Regions from separate parts of the Halotolerantifilum yawarlongkerapense genome, predicted to be linked through region 1. Evidence: riboswitches for the same ligand, from Rfam matches in the RefSeq annotation. Region 1 holds a riboswitch; the other holds the start of a gene.
The links. Region 1 has a riboswitch for S-adenosylmethionine ahead of ACULM0_RS06275 (O-acetylhomoserine aminocarboxypropyltransferase/cysteine synthase family protein). Riboswitches for the same ligand answer to the same signal wherever they lie in the genome.
Positions count from the first base shown of each region.

Region 2: it holds a riboswitch for S-adenosylmethionine, as region 1 does, so the genes downstream of both, metK (methionine adenosyltransferase) here and ACULM0_RS06275 (O-acetylhomoserine aminocarboxypropyltransferase/cysteine synthase family protein) in region 1, are expected to answer to the same signal.

Region 1 is NZ_CP199719.1:1,278,785-1,286,665, forward strand. It holds gene ilvB (biosynthetic-type acetolactate synthase large subunit) at 1-1,039, opposite strand, end outside; SAM riboswitch class I at 1,555-1,658, shown strand; gene ACULM0_RS06275 (O-acetylhomoserine aminocarboxypropyltransferase/cysteine synthase family protein) at 1,738-3,033, shown strand; gene metA (homoserine O-acetyltransferase MetA) at 3,038-3,946, shown strand; gene ACULM0_RS06285 (PAS domain S-box protein) at 4,004-6,529, opposite strand; gene ACULM0_RS06290 (hypothetical protein) at 6,777-7,037, opposite strand; gene ACULM0_RS06295 (IS30 family transposase) at 7,228-7,881, opposite strand, start outside.
Region 2 is NZ_CP199719.1:1,529,913-1,537,793, forward strand. It holds gene ACULM0_RS07425 (sigma-54 interaction domain-containing protein) at 1-801, shown strand, start outside; gene ACULM0_RS07430 (NAD/NADP octopine/nopaline dehydrogenase family protein) at 1,085-2,185, shown strand; gene nhaC (Na+/H+ antiporter NhaC) at 2,187-3,599, shown strand; gene metK (methionine adenosyltransferase) at 3,717-4,901, opposite strand; SAM riboswitch class I at 4,989-5,098, opposite strand; gene ACULM0_RS07445 (two-component system sensor histidine kinase NtrB) at 5,209-6,570, opposite strand; gene ACULM0_RS07450 (response regulator) at 6,573-6,941, opposite strand; gene ACULM0_RS07455 (PAS domain-containing protein) at 6,976-7,881, opposite strand, start outside.

The DNA.
Region 1 (7,881 bases):
GATGGATACGCTCTGCTTGAAGCTGTTCGAGAATGTTCTTCGCATCGCCAACGATCGGTAAATCCACTCTGACATTCTTTCCGATTTCCGCCGGATCCACATCCACATGGGCGATGGTCGCGCGGTGACCGAATCCACCGGTGGCACCTGTCGCCCGGTCGGCCATCCTTGCACCGATGACAAGGAGTACATCGGCTTCTTCAAGAGCGAGCGTGGCCGCGTGAACACCGTGCTGCCCCCCGATCATGCCCAGACTCAAAGGATGATCCGTCGCGATAGCCCCGATGCCCATGAAAGTAGTGGCCACGGGTATCCCCACCTGTTCGGACAACGTTCTCAGGGCTTGTTTCGCCCCTGCAGCCACTATACCGCCACCGGCAATAATCAGCGGTCTTTTGCTTTTGTTTAACAGTTCGGCCAATTTTTTCACTTGACCGGGGTGCCCTGCAACGGTTGGTTTGTAACCGGGTAGATCGAGAGGCATCGCCTGCCAACGGTCAGTCGTGGCCTGCTGCACATCCGTGGGGATATCGATCAACACAGGACCCGGTCGACCGGTTCGCGCAATGTAGAAGGCCTCTTTGATGATCCGTGGGAGGTCCTCCACGTTTTTCACCAGATAGTTGTGTTTTGTAAAGGGTTCCGTCGCTCCTGTTATGTCCACTTCCTGAAAAGCATCCGACCCGATACGCTCCCTGGGTACCTGTCCCGTGATGGCCACCAACGGTACGGAATCCATATATGCAGTGGCGATTCCTGTGATCAGGTTCGTTGCCCCGGGGCCCGATGTCGCTAGACAAACACCCGGGCGCCCGGAGCTCCGGGCGTAGCCGTTTGCCGCGTGGGCCGCCGCCTGTTCCCCCCGAACGAGGATATGCCGGATTCGCGAGTCGCCCAGCGCATCATAGAGCGGAAGAACGGCACCACCGGGATATCCGAAGAGCGTATCGACGCCCTCACTTTCAAGACTTTTGATAATCAGCATCGCACCTGTCATTTTCTCCACATCGATCGCCCCTTTCACTCGATTTTTTTGCATAAAAAAACCCCGCCCCAATCTTTGGGGCGAGATGTTTGTCCCGCGGTACCACCCATTTTTTTCAGGGCCTCGCAGCCTTGAAACTCAGTGGATCCGAATAAATGCTCAGATCACTCGATCGATAACGGGATCATCCGACCGCATCTAATGACAAGCGAAGGCTTGTGTTCAAATCGGTGCCTTGGAAGTGAGAAGGATCCAGCTAGGTTGTCGGTTTTCAGCCACGACCGACTCTCTGTTGAACGTACTGGCGCTGTGCCTCATGTCTTCCGCATTGGCTTTCGAGGTAATTACTGAATATTCTAACAGCACCTCTGGTGCCTGTCAACGGAAATGTCGAGATTTCAACAGGGTGTTTAAGACCTGTGCCAACCGTCGCAAAGCTTGCATTTCACTACACTGCAGCGTTTTGAATCTGGAAAACGATTGCACGCCCTTGTTTTGACGCAATTTTTCGAAAACGAATTGACAAGCCTTCTTGCAACCTGTTATCATAGACATCAAATTCAATACGCTTTTCATCCAGAGAGGTTGAGGGACTGGCCCTACGACACCTCAGCAACCATCGACTCGTTCGAAACGGTGCTAATTCCAGCAGAAGTTATCTGGCAGATGAAAGGAACGAAGTGCTTGACCAAGCGCATCTTCTCCTTTTTGCCGGGAAGATGTGCTTTTTTTGTGATAAGGAGGAAAACGAGATGACCGTTCAAAGTAAACAGCTAGCAACCATTGCAGTGCACGGGTCCTATCGACCGGATGCTACAGGAGCCATGCTCCCCCCCATCTACCAGACGACGGCCTATGCTTTTCAGGACGCAGACCACGCCGCACGATTGTTCAATCTTGAAGAGGGCGGCAACATCTACACACGGATCAACAACCCGACGAACGATGCCTTCGAACAGAAGATCGCAGCGCTCGAAGGAGGTGTGGGCGCACTGGCCACTGCCTCTGGCCAAGCAGCCACTACCCTGGCGCTGCTCAATATCTGTACCTCGGGGCAACACATCGTGGCTGCCAATACACTCTACGGTGGAAGCTATAGTCTCTTCGCAAACACCTTTGCAAAAATGGGCATTGAAGTGACCTTCGTGGACCCCGATGCCTCTCTCGAGACTATCGCGCAGGCATTTCGCCCCGAGACGCGGGCTCTCTTTGCGGAGACCATCGGCAACCCGGGCCTTAATCTACTGGATTTCAAAAAATTCTCAGCCCTCTCGGAAAAATTCAACGTCCCACTGGTCATCGATAACACCTTCGCGACGCCCATCTTGTGCCGCCCCCTCGAACTGGGCGCACATATTGTTGTACACTCCGCAACAAAATACCTGGGGGGACACGGTAACAGCATGGGAGGGGTGATTGTGGACGGTGGGGGTTTCGAGTGGGATCCAGAAAAATTCCCGGGACTAACGGAACCCGATCCTAGCTATCACGGCATGCGCTATGTAGATACCTTCGGATCCGCTGCCTATATTGTCAAAGCTCGCGTTCAGCTTCTGCGTGACCTCGGTCCCACCATTTCTCCCTTCAATGCTTTTCTGATCTCACAGGGTATGGAGACACTACCGCTTAGAATCAAGAAACACTGTGAGAATGCTCTGGGCCTCGCCCGTCATCTTGAAAAGCATCCCGATGTCAGTTGGGTCTGTTATCCGGGTCTAGCTAGTCACGACAGTCATGCCCTGGCCACCCAGTGGATGCCGGATGGTGTGGGGGGTATCTTGACCTTTGGAGTCAAAGGTGGAGCCACCTCCAGCAAGGTTTTCATCGACAATGTAGCATTGGCCACACATGTGACGAACCTGGGGGACACCCGTACCCTGGTCAGCCATCCGGCCAGTACAACGCATCGTCAATTGACCGAAGAAGAACAAAGGGCCTCAGGTGTACTGCCGGATCTCATCCGCGTCTCTGTGGGCATTGAAGATCTTCAGGATATTCTGGAGGATATGGACAAGGCGCTCGCAATCGCCACCACAGAAAGGGAGTGACCCCATGCCCATCGTGATTCCCGAATCCCTACCCGCCGCAACCACCCTCCGGGAGGAAAATATTTTCGTCATGAAGGAAGGCCGGGCCATCCACCAGGACATCCGGCCACTTCAGATCGTGATTCTCAATTTGATGCCTACAAAGATCGAGACCGAAACACAGTTGCTCCGATTGATTGGCAATACCCCCTTGCAGGTAGAGGTCACCCTTCTCCAGACCTCTTCTTATCAACCGACCAACGTCTCTCGAGAGCATCTGCTTCGTTTCTACACAGCCTTCGAAGCCATACGTCACCGTCATTTCGACGGGATGATTATCACAGGCGCACCAGTGGAAACACTCCCTTTTTCGGAGGTAGACTACTGGCAAGAGTTCACGGAGATCTTGGATTACGCTCGAGATCATGTGACCTCCACCCTTCACATCTGCTGGGGAGCTCAGGCTGCTCTCTATCATCGGTATGGTATTGAAAAGCATCCTCTGCCCGAGAAAGCCTTCGGTGTTTTCGATCACTACATCCATCCACATCCCTATCCACTTTTGAGGGGTTTCGATGATCTCTTCGCCGTTCCTCATTCCAGGCACACTGAAGTAAAGACCGAAGAAATCAATAAGCACCAGGATCTCGTGGTACTCGGCGATTCCGAAGAAGTGGGCGCAGGGATTGTGATGAGCCGTGACGAACGTCAGATCTACGTAACCGGTCATTTGGAGTATGATCCCGATACGCTGGATAAAGAATACCGCCGGGACCTGGGCAGGGGACTATCCATCGCACCCCCGAAACACTACTACCGGAAAGATGATCCCGACCAACCGCCGGTCGTTCGTTGGCGGTCTCATGCCAACCTACTCTTTTCCAACTGGCTGAATTATCACGTCTACCAAGAAACACCTTTTCATCTCGATTGAAGAGAAAAAATGCGGCGCATGTTCTGGATTTACCGGAACATGCGCCGCATCAGTTTTCTATTCCTGGGTTTCAGTCTGGACTAGGTTGACGAAGACCCGGGCGATATCCGGATCGAACTGACTACCGGCATGGGCCTCGATCTCCTCGATCGCCTCTCCAAAGGTCATTGCCGGGCGATAGGGGCGCTCAGTGGTCATCGCATCATAGGCATCACAAAGGGCGATCATGCGTGCTTCTACAGGGATCCGTTCCCCCGTCAGCCCCTTGGGGTAGCCTGTTCCGTCATAGCGTTCATGATGAGATAGGATGATCTCTGCAAACTCTGTCATCTCGTGAACGGAGTTCATGATGCGATAGCCGATCTCAGGATGACGCTGTACTTCTCTCCACTGTTTCACGCTCAGTTCCCCGGGACACATCAGGGTCTCCTTCGATAGGGCAATCTTACCGATATCATGGTACCATCCAATCTGCCTCAGATCTTCCACCACATGGGGTTCATAACCCAGTGCATCGGCCAATCGACCGGCTAGATCACTGACTCTTCGGGCGTGCTGTTCTTCCCCCGGGGTCGTCTCATGAAGGTGCTTCATGATCATCTTGAAGATGCCTGATTTGTACCGAGGGCTTTCTACCAGCTTATGCCGATACATTTTCTCCTCAGCTCGTTTCAGTAGGTCCGAAATCGCTTCCTCCGGTTGTGTTTTCGTCGCCCATCCTGTGGAAACCGAAAGCGGAATAGAGCGCACGGTCTCATGACGACACGCCAACTGAATGCGAGTCGCAATCGTCAGCAGATCCTCCTCCGCCGCGTGCGGCAGCAAAATCACAAACTCATCACCACCTAGCCGTGCGATGATCTCATCGGAACGGCAGTGATCGCGCAGGACCCCACCGATGCGCTTGAGCAGTTCATCCCCCGCATCATGACCGAAGGCATCGTTCGTCAGCTTCAGTCCGTTGACATCCGCCATGATGATTCCGATGGGATAATTCCGCTCGGCATCGAGGCGTTGTGATTCTTCCTCAAAAAACCTGCGATTGTACAAACCCGTGAGCTCATCGTGGTAACTCACGTACAGGATTTCTTCCTCTGTTCGCTTGCGGTCCGTGATATCCGTGTAGATACCGTAACCACCCACCACCTGTCCGTTTACAATGATGGGAACACCTTTGATACTAACGTCAACAGGCTTGTCATTCTTACCGTACCGTACCCCTTCTTCTGCGATCTTGTTCCCGCGCAGGAGAATCGTCGTCAAATTCTCAGTGTATTTTCGGTGGGCCCGATTGATAATCACTTCATCGATTTTCCGAGCGATCACATCCTCTATGGCGTACTGGAAAAGCTGGGTGAACTGATCATTGATCTCCAGGATGCGGTGTTCCTTATCGAAACGAACTATCGCATCGGAAGAATTCGTGAACAATGCTTCTGAAGTGATTTTCTGGGTCGCCAGCTCACGCTCAGCCATCTTTCGCGCCGTGATATCACTGTAAATGCCGTAACCACCCACCACTTCTCCCTCGACGATGATCGGCACACCACGCACCGAGAACTCCTTCATGAGATCGCCTTTGGTCCTGCGGTACCCTTCCACAGCAATCTGTTCTCCCGCCAAGAGAATGTCGGTCAGTCCTCGGTTTTCTTTCTCCAAGTTCTCCGGAGCAATCAAGTCGTCGATCCGCATACCCCTGATTTCTACTAAAGTGTACCCAAAGATCTCCGCGAAGGTTTCGTTGATGTCCAAGATCCTCTGTTGTGTATCAATGCGGACGATCGCATCGGAAGAATTTTTAAAAAGCGCTTCAAAATTGATTTTTTGAGATTCGATCTCCTTCTCCGCACGTTTCAGTTCCGTGATGTCAGTATAAATACCGTAGCCACCGATCGCCTTCCCCTCGAACATAATCGGCACACCCTGAACGAGGAAGGTCCTTCCATGCCCCTCCTTATCACAACGTATTCCTTCGGCCGATACCTTTTCTCCATCGAGCAGGGTTTTCGTGAGCGCCGTGTTACGCTCCACTTCCTGTGGCCCCGCGATCAGGGGATCTACGACCATTCCGCGGATCTCATCTATGCTGTATCCAAAGGTACGCTCGAAGACCTCATTGATCTCCAACACACGCTCCTCTGTATCGATGCGAACGATAGCATCGGTGGCATTGGAGAAGAGCGACTCGAAGATCCGATTTTGCTTGATCATTTCCAAACGGGAGCGATTCTCTTCCGTGATATCCCGATAGATCACAAAGGCCCCCTCGACCTTTTTCACCCCGACCACGGGGATCGCCGCTACGATTACTTCGAGCGATTGACCGAACTTGGTGTAACGCACTGCAGATTCTATGTACACGCGTCGATCCTCGATGCGATCAGACCAATACTTTGCCTTCTGGTAGCCCGCCTCATCGACGATGATCCGGTCGAGATCACGCCCGATCAACTCTTCTTCATCATATCCGAATAGCTCGACGAAGCTCTTGTTGACAGCAACAATCCGATGCTCCCGATCCACACGAGCAATGGCATCAAATGAGAATTCAAAAAGCACTTCATCATGTCGATCTCTGAGCATACTTTCACCAACCTTATCGATCTTCTCGAATAATTTGAAAGCTTCTAATTCTATTATACCTATAAAAAGCTGAAATCGCTATGTCGACTTCCTACAAATGCCATAGGAATCAGATTTTTCTCTCAATACCCAAAGAGCGCAGGGGCCGATCTGAACCAATGCAACAAAAAACACCTCTTTCTCAAAAATATCATGAGGAAAAGGTGTTCAGTCAATTGTATGTCTTCGCCGCTCGATTTCTTTCATATTAATTTGCCTTTGGTATCATGGTCTTTAAATCATGGAGATGATACTCTACCGGCAATTCATCGATTACATATTTGCCCATCATCTGATCAAAAGACAAGAGGCTGTATGGACCAGCATCGATAGCAAAGGCACCCAACTCACCGCAGGTTAGTTCCCAGCTCGCACCATCCTTCTTCATGACGCAACCCACCATATTTTCTTCAACTGGTATCGAGCACTGTAGCTGTAGACCGTTCTCGAGCAATAGATACTGTTTCATAAAGATCACCCTTCCTCTCCACACATCATAATTTATGCATCCGTTTGCATAAACACTTTATTTAATGGTAATTATACCACGTGTGCAGGGATTGTCAATGCATAATTATATATTTATATGAATATTATTCACGCCCTCGATTGCAATAGCAAATTGAAATAGTGAGCCAATATGTAACCGATGGACTAATCTAACTGCATCTAAGTAATCCTAGTTTTTCCTCAAAGGCTTCTTCAGGGGTGCTATACCCCAGGATTTTGCGAGGCAATGTGTTACACCAGAGCTCGATCCAAGCAATATACTCAGCAGAGAAGTCATTTAGGCTTTTCCCTTTTGGGATGAACCTCCTGATCATTCCGTTATGCCGCTCGTTAGTGCCACGCTCACCTGAGGTATAGGGATGAGCGAAGTAGACGCTGGTTTTGATGTGCTCCTCTAGTGAAGCTAAACCTGAGAACTCGGTGCCATTATCACTCGTGATGCTTTTGAAGACCTTCGGGGTGAACGCTCCAAATGTGATAGTCAACTCCTCTAGAGCCTCCATAACGGCGTGTGCCGTTTTACTGGGTATCTTGATGATCAACTCATAACGCGTCTGCCTCTCTGTGAGCGTCAAGAGTACAGGCTCTCCCGTGGTCTTCTTGCCGATGACCGTGTCAATCTCCCAATGTCCGAATTCGCTGCGGTCATTGATATGTTCTGGGCGTTCTTCGATACTTGTCCCTAGCTTGAGCTTATTCTGCCGTACGCGAGCGGGTTTACTCGAACGACGAACTTTCAGAGGGAGATCAAGGTTGATGATCTCAAGAAGGCCTAGGTCGATATAGTTGTAAAGGGTCTTCGT
Region 2 (7,881 bases), 250 kb from region 1:
ACCCACAACTGCGCGGCCACACCCGAGAACCTATTCGAGTCCATTCTCTTCGGTTCGACCAAAGGAGCCTTCACCGGTGCGGAAGACAAGAAGGGCCTCTTTGAACTGGCCGATGGCGGCACACTCTTTCTCGACGAGCTCAACTCCATGCCCATCCACCTGCAACCTAAGCTCCTGAGGATCCTACAGGACGGCATGGTCCGACCGCTGGGTAGTACCAAGGAGACACAACTGGAGGTCAAGGTCATCGTGGCCATGAACAAGAATCCGCTCGAACTGATGAGAGAAGGAAAACTCCGCGAAGATCTTTTCTATCGGCTCAGTAGCAACACCCTCTACCTACCTCCTCTTCGCGAGCGCAAGGAAGACATCTACGTCTACGTCGAACACTTCCTCAAGCAGGCCAGGCAGCGTGGAGCCGGGGCCCAGCGCCTGTCCCCAGCACTGATGGATCTCTTTCTCCACTATTCCTGGCATGGCAACGTACGGGAACTCAAACACGTGGTCGAGGCAATGACCACCATCACTTCCGATCGCATCCTACAGACCAAGCACTTACCCGCCTATTTCAAAGAAGCGGTCAACAGCCTTCAAAACCAGGAATCCTCACAAGATCTGGAATCCTATACCAAACGCCCGATTCAAATGTCCCTCAGAAAACACCTGGAGAAGGTAGAGCGGGAGATGATCCTGCGTGCCCTGACGCACTCCCGAGGAAATATCGTCAAGGCGGCCGAGATCCTAGAGTTACCGCGCCAGACCCTCACATACAGAATGAACAAGCTGGATATTACCCCCTAGACCCCGTCTCGGTGACAGTTTTTCGCCATTTCAGGATCGTTAGTGACGAAAAGCCGTCACATCTTTCGGAAAACGTTTTTCATATGCTCATTTATTGGCATTTTGTAATGGTTCAAACTGCACACTTCGCTCAAAGTTAGTGATTGCAACCCTTCTAACCTTTTCAGAATATTGGCACAGCCTTTGCACTATCCTAGGGTAGATCATTCTCAACAGACAGAGAAGATCACATGGAACTTACCGGATTGTACAAGCAAAGGACTGAAAAGGGAGGAAGTACAGTATGAAAGTAGCCATCTTAGGATCGGGCAACGGAGCCTGTGCAGCGGCGGCAGACTGGTCACTGGCAGGGCATGAGGTGAGTCTCTTTGATTTTGAGGCTTTTCCAGCACAAATCGACAAACTCAACCGGGACAAGGGCATCCGAGTAGAAGGTGAACTGGAGGGGTTTGCCCCCATTCTCTATGCGGGCCACGATATCGCCGAAGCCATCCGCGACGCCGCGTTGATCCTGGCCATCGGGCCCTCTTTTAGCACAGAGCCCTTTGCCGAGACCATCAAAGAAGTCATCGAGCCGAATCAGGTCTATATCGTCTGCCCCGGTTCCTTCGGAGGCGCCCTGATCACGAAAAAAATCTTCGGCGATCACCCCAAAGCCTCACAAGTCTTGATCGGGGAAACATCGACGCTCCCCTATGCCTCTCGGATTCTACCTTCGGGCGGCGTCAAGATTTTCCTAAAACTCAGGGGCGGTCTCTACCTCTCCACCATTCCCAGTGGCGACCTCGACAAAGCGCTCAAACTCTTCCAAGCGGTCTATCCCCATACGGAAGGCGCAAAGAATGTCTTTCAGACCATGCTCCAGAACTCGAACCCCGTCCTCCATCCCTCGATCACACTGATGAATGCCGCTCTGATCGAACGGACCAACGGCGACTTCCTTTTCTACGAGGAGGGCATTACACCGGGTGTGGCCAATCTCATGGCTGCCGTCGATCGCGAGCGCCTGATGATTGCAGAAAAGCTCGGCGTCACGATTCTACCGGACAACGAGCTCGGCGTACTCCAGGGCTATATGGAAGAAGCCACCTACCACGAAGGCTACACCAAAGCTCCGGGCTTCCAGGGGATCAAGGCGCAATCCGCCCTCGACCACCGCTATCTCAATGAAGATGTCGGCTACGGTCTGGTCTTCATGTCCCACATGGCCGACCAACTGGGGATAAAAACCCCGCTGATCGACTCCGTGATCGCTGTAGCCTCTGCTGTCCGACAGAAAGACTACCGATTCGAGGCCGTGCGTACCATGGCCACCATCGGGATCACGGTCAACGAGGTCTTGGATGAAAAATTTGAAGCTCTCTACCAGAAAGAGGTGAACTAATATGGATCGATCTTTACCTAGCTTGAATGCATCCCTGGCTATCTTGCTCTTCATGATCGTGGGTATGTCCACAGGTGTTTTCCTCCTGAGCATCCCCATCCATATCACCCTGCTCCTGGTCACCTCTTTTGCGATTTTGGTCCTGATGCTCGGTGGTGCCAAATGGGAGGCCATCATGTCGTCCATCGAAGAAGCCGGAAAGCTGGCCCTCCCTCCGCTCCTGATCCTTTACATCATCGGTACCCTGATCGGAACGTGGATCGCCAGCGGTACCGTGCCCCTGATCATCTACTGGGGCTTGAAGCTGATCAACCCTTCTATGTTCTTGGTCACCTCAACGATCATCGCAGCCATTGTGGCCCTGGCCACCGGTAGCTCTTGGTCCACCGCCGGTACGGTGGGTGTGGCGCTCATGGGCGTCGGCGCTGGTCTCAGTGTGGACCCTGCCATGACGGCAGGTGCCATCATCTCCGGTGCCTACCTGGGCGACAAAATGTCACCCCTCTCCGATACCACGAACCTCGCACCAGCCGTGGCAGAGGGTGATCTCTTCGACCACATCAAATCCATGATGTACACCACGGTACCCGGATTTGCTATCACCCTGGTGATCTTTGGTGCCCTGGGGATGAACTACGGTGGTACGGTCAACACCGCTTCCATCGATGCCATCCTCCAGGTGATCGAGCAGAACTTCAACCTCAGTATACTCACGCTCATCCCACCGGCCATCATCTTAACGGCCGCTATCAAAAAGGTCCCTTCCCTGATCACGCTGGTGAGCGCCACTCTGGCCGCGGCGGTCTTGGCCATCTTCCTTCAGGGAGAATCCGTCACATCCATCGCCGGCATCTTGAATAGCGGTTACGCCTCTGCCAGCGGTATCGATGAAATCGACACCCTCCTGAGCCGCGGGGGGCTCCAGAGCATGAACTGGACGGCCAGCCTCGCCATGCTCGGCATCACGCTGGGCTCTGTACTGGAGAAGAACGGCGTCCTGGAAGTGCTCCTCGGTCAAGTGGTCCGCCTCACCAAATCCATCGGTGGACTCGTCACCTCCGTCGTGCTCAGTGCCATCGGCCTCAATATGATCACGGCCAGCCAGTACACGAGCCTCGTGATCACGGGCCGCATGTTCGTCGGGGAGTACAAGAAACGCGATCTCCTACCCCAGACCCTTTCGAGGACTCTCGAGGACTCGGCCACGCTGACCTCGCCCCTTGTACCGTGGAACACCTGCGGCGTCTTCATGGCGGGTACCCTGGGCGTCAGTACCCTGGCCTACGCGCCCTATGCCATCCTTTGTTGGGTGGTCCCGATCATCTCGATCGTTTACGGACACCTGAACAAGTTCCAGTGGAAGACCGGCGAGATCGAGAGTGCGAAAGTCTACGCTGTCACCGCAGAGAGTTAAGACAAGATCAAACGGCCCCGGATCCTAGTTTTCTAGGATCCGGGGCCGTTCTCTTACCGCTAAAAAGGCACTTTCGTCGTTGCCTCGCTGATACTGCTTTTATTGTTTTGGGTCCGTTTACAGACCCGCTTCTTCCTTCAGGAGAGCAGCCTTGTCCGTGCGCTCCCAAGGCAGATCGATGTCCGTTCTACCGAAGTGACCGTAGGCGGCCGTCTGACGGTAGATTGGGGCGCGGAGGCCCAGCGTATCGATGATCGCAGCGGGGCGCAGGTCGAAGTGCTTGCGCACGAGCGTCTCGATCAGGTCTTCGTCCACCTTGTTGGTGCCGAAGGTTTCCACCAGGATGGAAACGGGCTCTGCCTTACCGATGGCGTAGGCCAGCTCCAGTTCGCACTTGTCGGCCAGCCCAGCGGCCACGACGTTCTTCGCCACGTAGCGGGCTGCGTAAGCAGCCGAACGGTCTACCTTCGTCGGATCTTTCCCGCTGAAGGCTCCGCCGCCGTGACGCGAGTATCCACCGTAGGTATCCACGATGATCTTGCGGCCCGTCAGGCCAGCATCACCCTGGGGGCCTCCGATGACGAATCGGCCCGTGGGGTTGATGTAGTACTTGGTCTCCGCATCCAGTAGGTCCTCAGGAACAATGGCCTTCACCACGTGCTCGATCAAGTCGGCCTCGATCGTAGCAAGGGCTACGTCCTCGCGGTGCTGGGTGCTGATGACCACCGCGTCCACGCGGTAGGGCTTGTCGTCGCGGTACTCTACCGTCACCTGGGTCTTGCCATCGGGGCGCAGGTAATCCAAGATACCTTCCTTGCGTACATCGGCCAGACGCTTGGCCATCTTGTGGGCCAGGCTGATGGGCAAGGGCATAAGCTCTTCCGTCTCGTTACAGGCGAAGCCGAACATCAGACCCTGGTCACCGGCACCGATGAGCTCGTACTTGTCCTGTACACCGCTGCGGTGCTCTAGGGACTCGTTGACGCCCATGGCGATGTCCGCAGACTGTTCGTCGATGGCCGTGAGCACGGCACAGGTTTCACTGTCGAATCCATATTTTGCACGGGTGTAACCGATCTCGCGAACGGTCTGTCTCACGACCTTGGGGATGTCTACATAGCAGTCGGTCGTGATTTCGCCGGCGATGAGCACGAGTCCAGTGGTCACACTCGTCTCACAGGCCACGCGGGCCTCGGGGTCTTGCATGAAGATGGCGTCCAGAATCGCATCGGAAATCTGGTCGCACATCTTGTCTGGGTGTCCCTCGGTTACTGATTCCGAGGTAAAAAGTCTTTTTTTCACAGTCGATACACCTCCAAAAGGGTTAGCTGAATAGGAAAAACTCCCGTTCTGGCATAAGCGCGCGAGAAGAGAGTCGGTTCTTTCGTCTCCTTATCTTCCAGGCATCCAGAGCGCCTGTAGGACTTAGCACCTTACCCTCTTTCAGGCAGGTTGCCGGACTTCGCGGGGCCTAATCCCTCCGTCTCTCGCAATAAGGTTATGTTGTTTTGCAGTTTGTACTATACCACAGGAAAATACCGTTAGCAAGAATTTTTCTTAGGAATACTAGATTTTTTTGTCCGCGTGACCACGTCTTCCCCAAAAGCCCTTAGCGGGGGAGACAGATCGTCACCGTTGTTCCCTGGTTTTGGTCGCTCGTCACATCGATCTGCCCGCCCATCTCTTTTTCCACCAGGTGGCGGGTCACGTGGAGGCCCAGGCCCATTCGGTGCGTCCCTTCCTTCGTGGTGTAAAAGGGATCGAAGACCCTGGCTAGGTCCCCTTGGGGGATACCCACCCCATCGTCTCGAATCCGGACCGCCAGGTCCTCATCCTCTCTCACCTCGATGGTCAGGGTCCCGCCTTCCTCTTTTTTTCCGATGGCCTCCAGTCCATTCTCGATCACTTGGAACAGGATCCGGTTCATCGGCACCTCCCTACAGGTGAAGGGAGTCACCTCATCCATGTCCACCTTTACCATCACTTGATCACCGATCAGGGGCGACAGCAGGGACAAGACCCGGTCTAGGGCTTCCCCGAGGTTGTAAGGGGTATTCCCTTCTTCCCTTTCTCCTTCCGTGTAGGAGGTGAAGGACCGGATCACCCCTTCCACATAGCCGAGAGCGCGGTCGATCTCAGACAGGAGGGACTGCGCCTTTCTTTCTCCAACCCTGTCTTTCTCCTCTTGCAGGGTCTCCAGCCTATCGCGTAAGACCTGCAGTGGAATCGCCAGCTCGTGGGACAAGCCCGCCGCGAGATCGCCGACTTCCTCCAGTCCCTCCTGGTCCCGAAGGGCCGTCTGGGTCCTCTCCAGTTCCGAAAGCACATCCGCTAGGTGCCGGTTCTTTAGGATCAGGGTCTCCTCGATTTTTTTCTGCAGGGCGATATCCGTTTTGTAGGCCACGTAGACCGTCTCATCGGCGAGATCGAGCGGCAAAATCCGAGCACGCTCCCAAAAAAGCGATCCGTCCCTGCGCTTGTTGTGGAACTCACCGAGCCAGGGACGGCCCGCCTTGATCTCCTGCCACATCTCTTGGTAAAAGGCGTCGGACTGCTCGCCCGAACGCAGGATGTTGGGATTTTCGCCGATGACCTCCACCAGCTGGTAGCCCGTCATCTTTTCAAAATGGTAATTCACATATCGGATGTGCCCGCGTTCATCGGTGACCAGAATGCTGTTCTCACCGTAATCCGCGATTTTCTTGAAGAGCTCCCGCTCCTTCTCCACCAGGGCCAGGGACAACTGATCGGCCAGGAGCTCGGCGAGCAGGGCGTACTTGTCCTTCATCTCGTGTAGCACCAGTTCCACGCGACCCCGACCGCCCCTCACCATCTCGTTGATCCGGTGGTGTTCCGTCTCCTTCTGGTAGGCCCGATCGATGGCGACTCCCAGTTCCGGGCAGGTCACGGCGATGTGAATCAAATCCTGGTCTTTGTAGGCCTCGATGATTCTCTTGATCTTTTCTTCCATGGCTAGGCCCGCCCTCCTTTTTGCTTTACACGGCGCGTGATGAAATCGATGAGCGTTGCGTCCGTCTGGTGCTTCAGGAGGAAATGATCGGCCCCCATGACCTTGGCGACGCTCTCGTGGGTGGGATCATCCTCTCCGGCGTAGACGACCAGCTCCGCCTGGGGCAGGGCCACCTTCATTTCGATCAGCATCTCGTAGACGGCTTTACCCGTCATCTCGTGATCGAGGACGCAGAGATCAAAGGACTCCTCCAGGTAATTGAGCGCCGAGTTCCCGCTATCCACCGCGACGCACTGCGTCACCGCCGGTGCGATTTGTTCCTGCAGCCGCTCCCGGCGCTCCGTCTCCCTCTCTATGATCAGTACTCTCATGCTCTAGGCTCCTCTCCCGGGAGAAAAATCTCCCTTACTCCTCCCGCACTTCGCCCTCCCAGTTGGGCTGGGCGCTGGCTCCAGACAGTAGCAACACGAACAGCGAAGTTTCGCCCTCGTTGTTCTCTATGCGGTAGATCCGCACCCAGAGGGAGGTGTCGGGACCTCCCCCCAGGATCGGTCGGGCTTCTCCCCGCCATCGCCCATCTGTCTCCAGACACGCGAGCGCTTCCTCCCTTTCTCCCTCGGCCACAAGCATCTTGAAATCCATCTGTTCCTTGAGACCCACACCCCAGACATTCCGCTGGAAGGGTCGGTTGGACCACTGGATGATGCCCTCGCTATCGGCGATGGCAAAACCCTCGTCCGTACGCGTGAAGCATCGTTCGAGCAGCTGCCGCTCCGAGTCCTCGGCCTCGTCGCTCCGGTCGCGATAGATCACGTGGGTACCCACCAGTTCCTCACCCCAACGCACGGGCGTCAGGATCATGTGGCACAGGTGATCGTTCCCTAGATGGTCTCTTCGGATCACGTCCCGTTCGAGTGTCTCGCCGAAGGCCAGGAGGTCGCGGTAACGCCGCGCCTCCTCACGGTGCTCCGTGGGGATCACCAGCTCCATGATCGAACGCCCCACCACCTCTCCTGCTTCATAGTGGAAAAAGCGGTGGAAAGCTTGATTGGCCACGAGTACCCGTTCATCGGTGGTGACCACACACTGGGCCTCGTGTCCTTTGAAGAAGATCTGCTCAAAGAGAGAGGCTTCTATCGTTAGATTTGACTTCTGCTGCTCCTCCCGCGGTCGCACCAGGGAGTACAGCGCCTTCTTTCCCATGTAATCGATGGGACCACTGATCACACGGACCTCACGTGAGGTCCCGTCCGCCAGACGGTGGTAAAATTCGAAATGCCGCCGCTTCTGCGATGCGGCCTTCTGCATCTC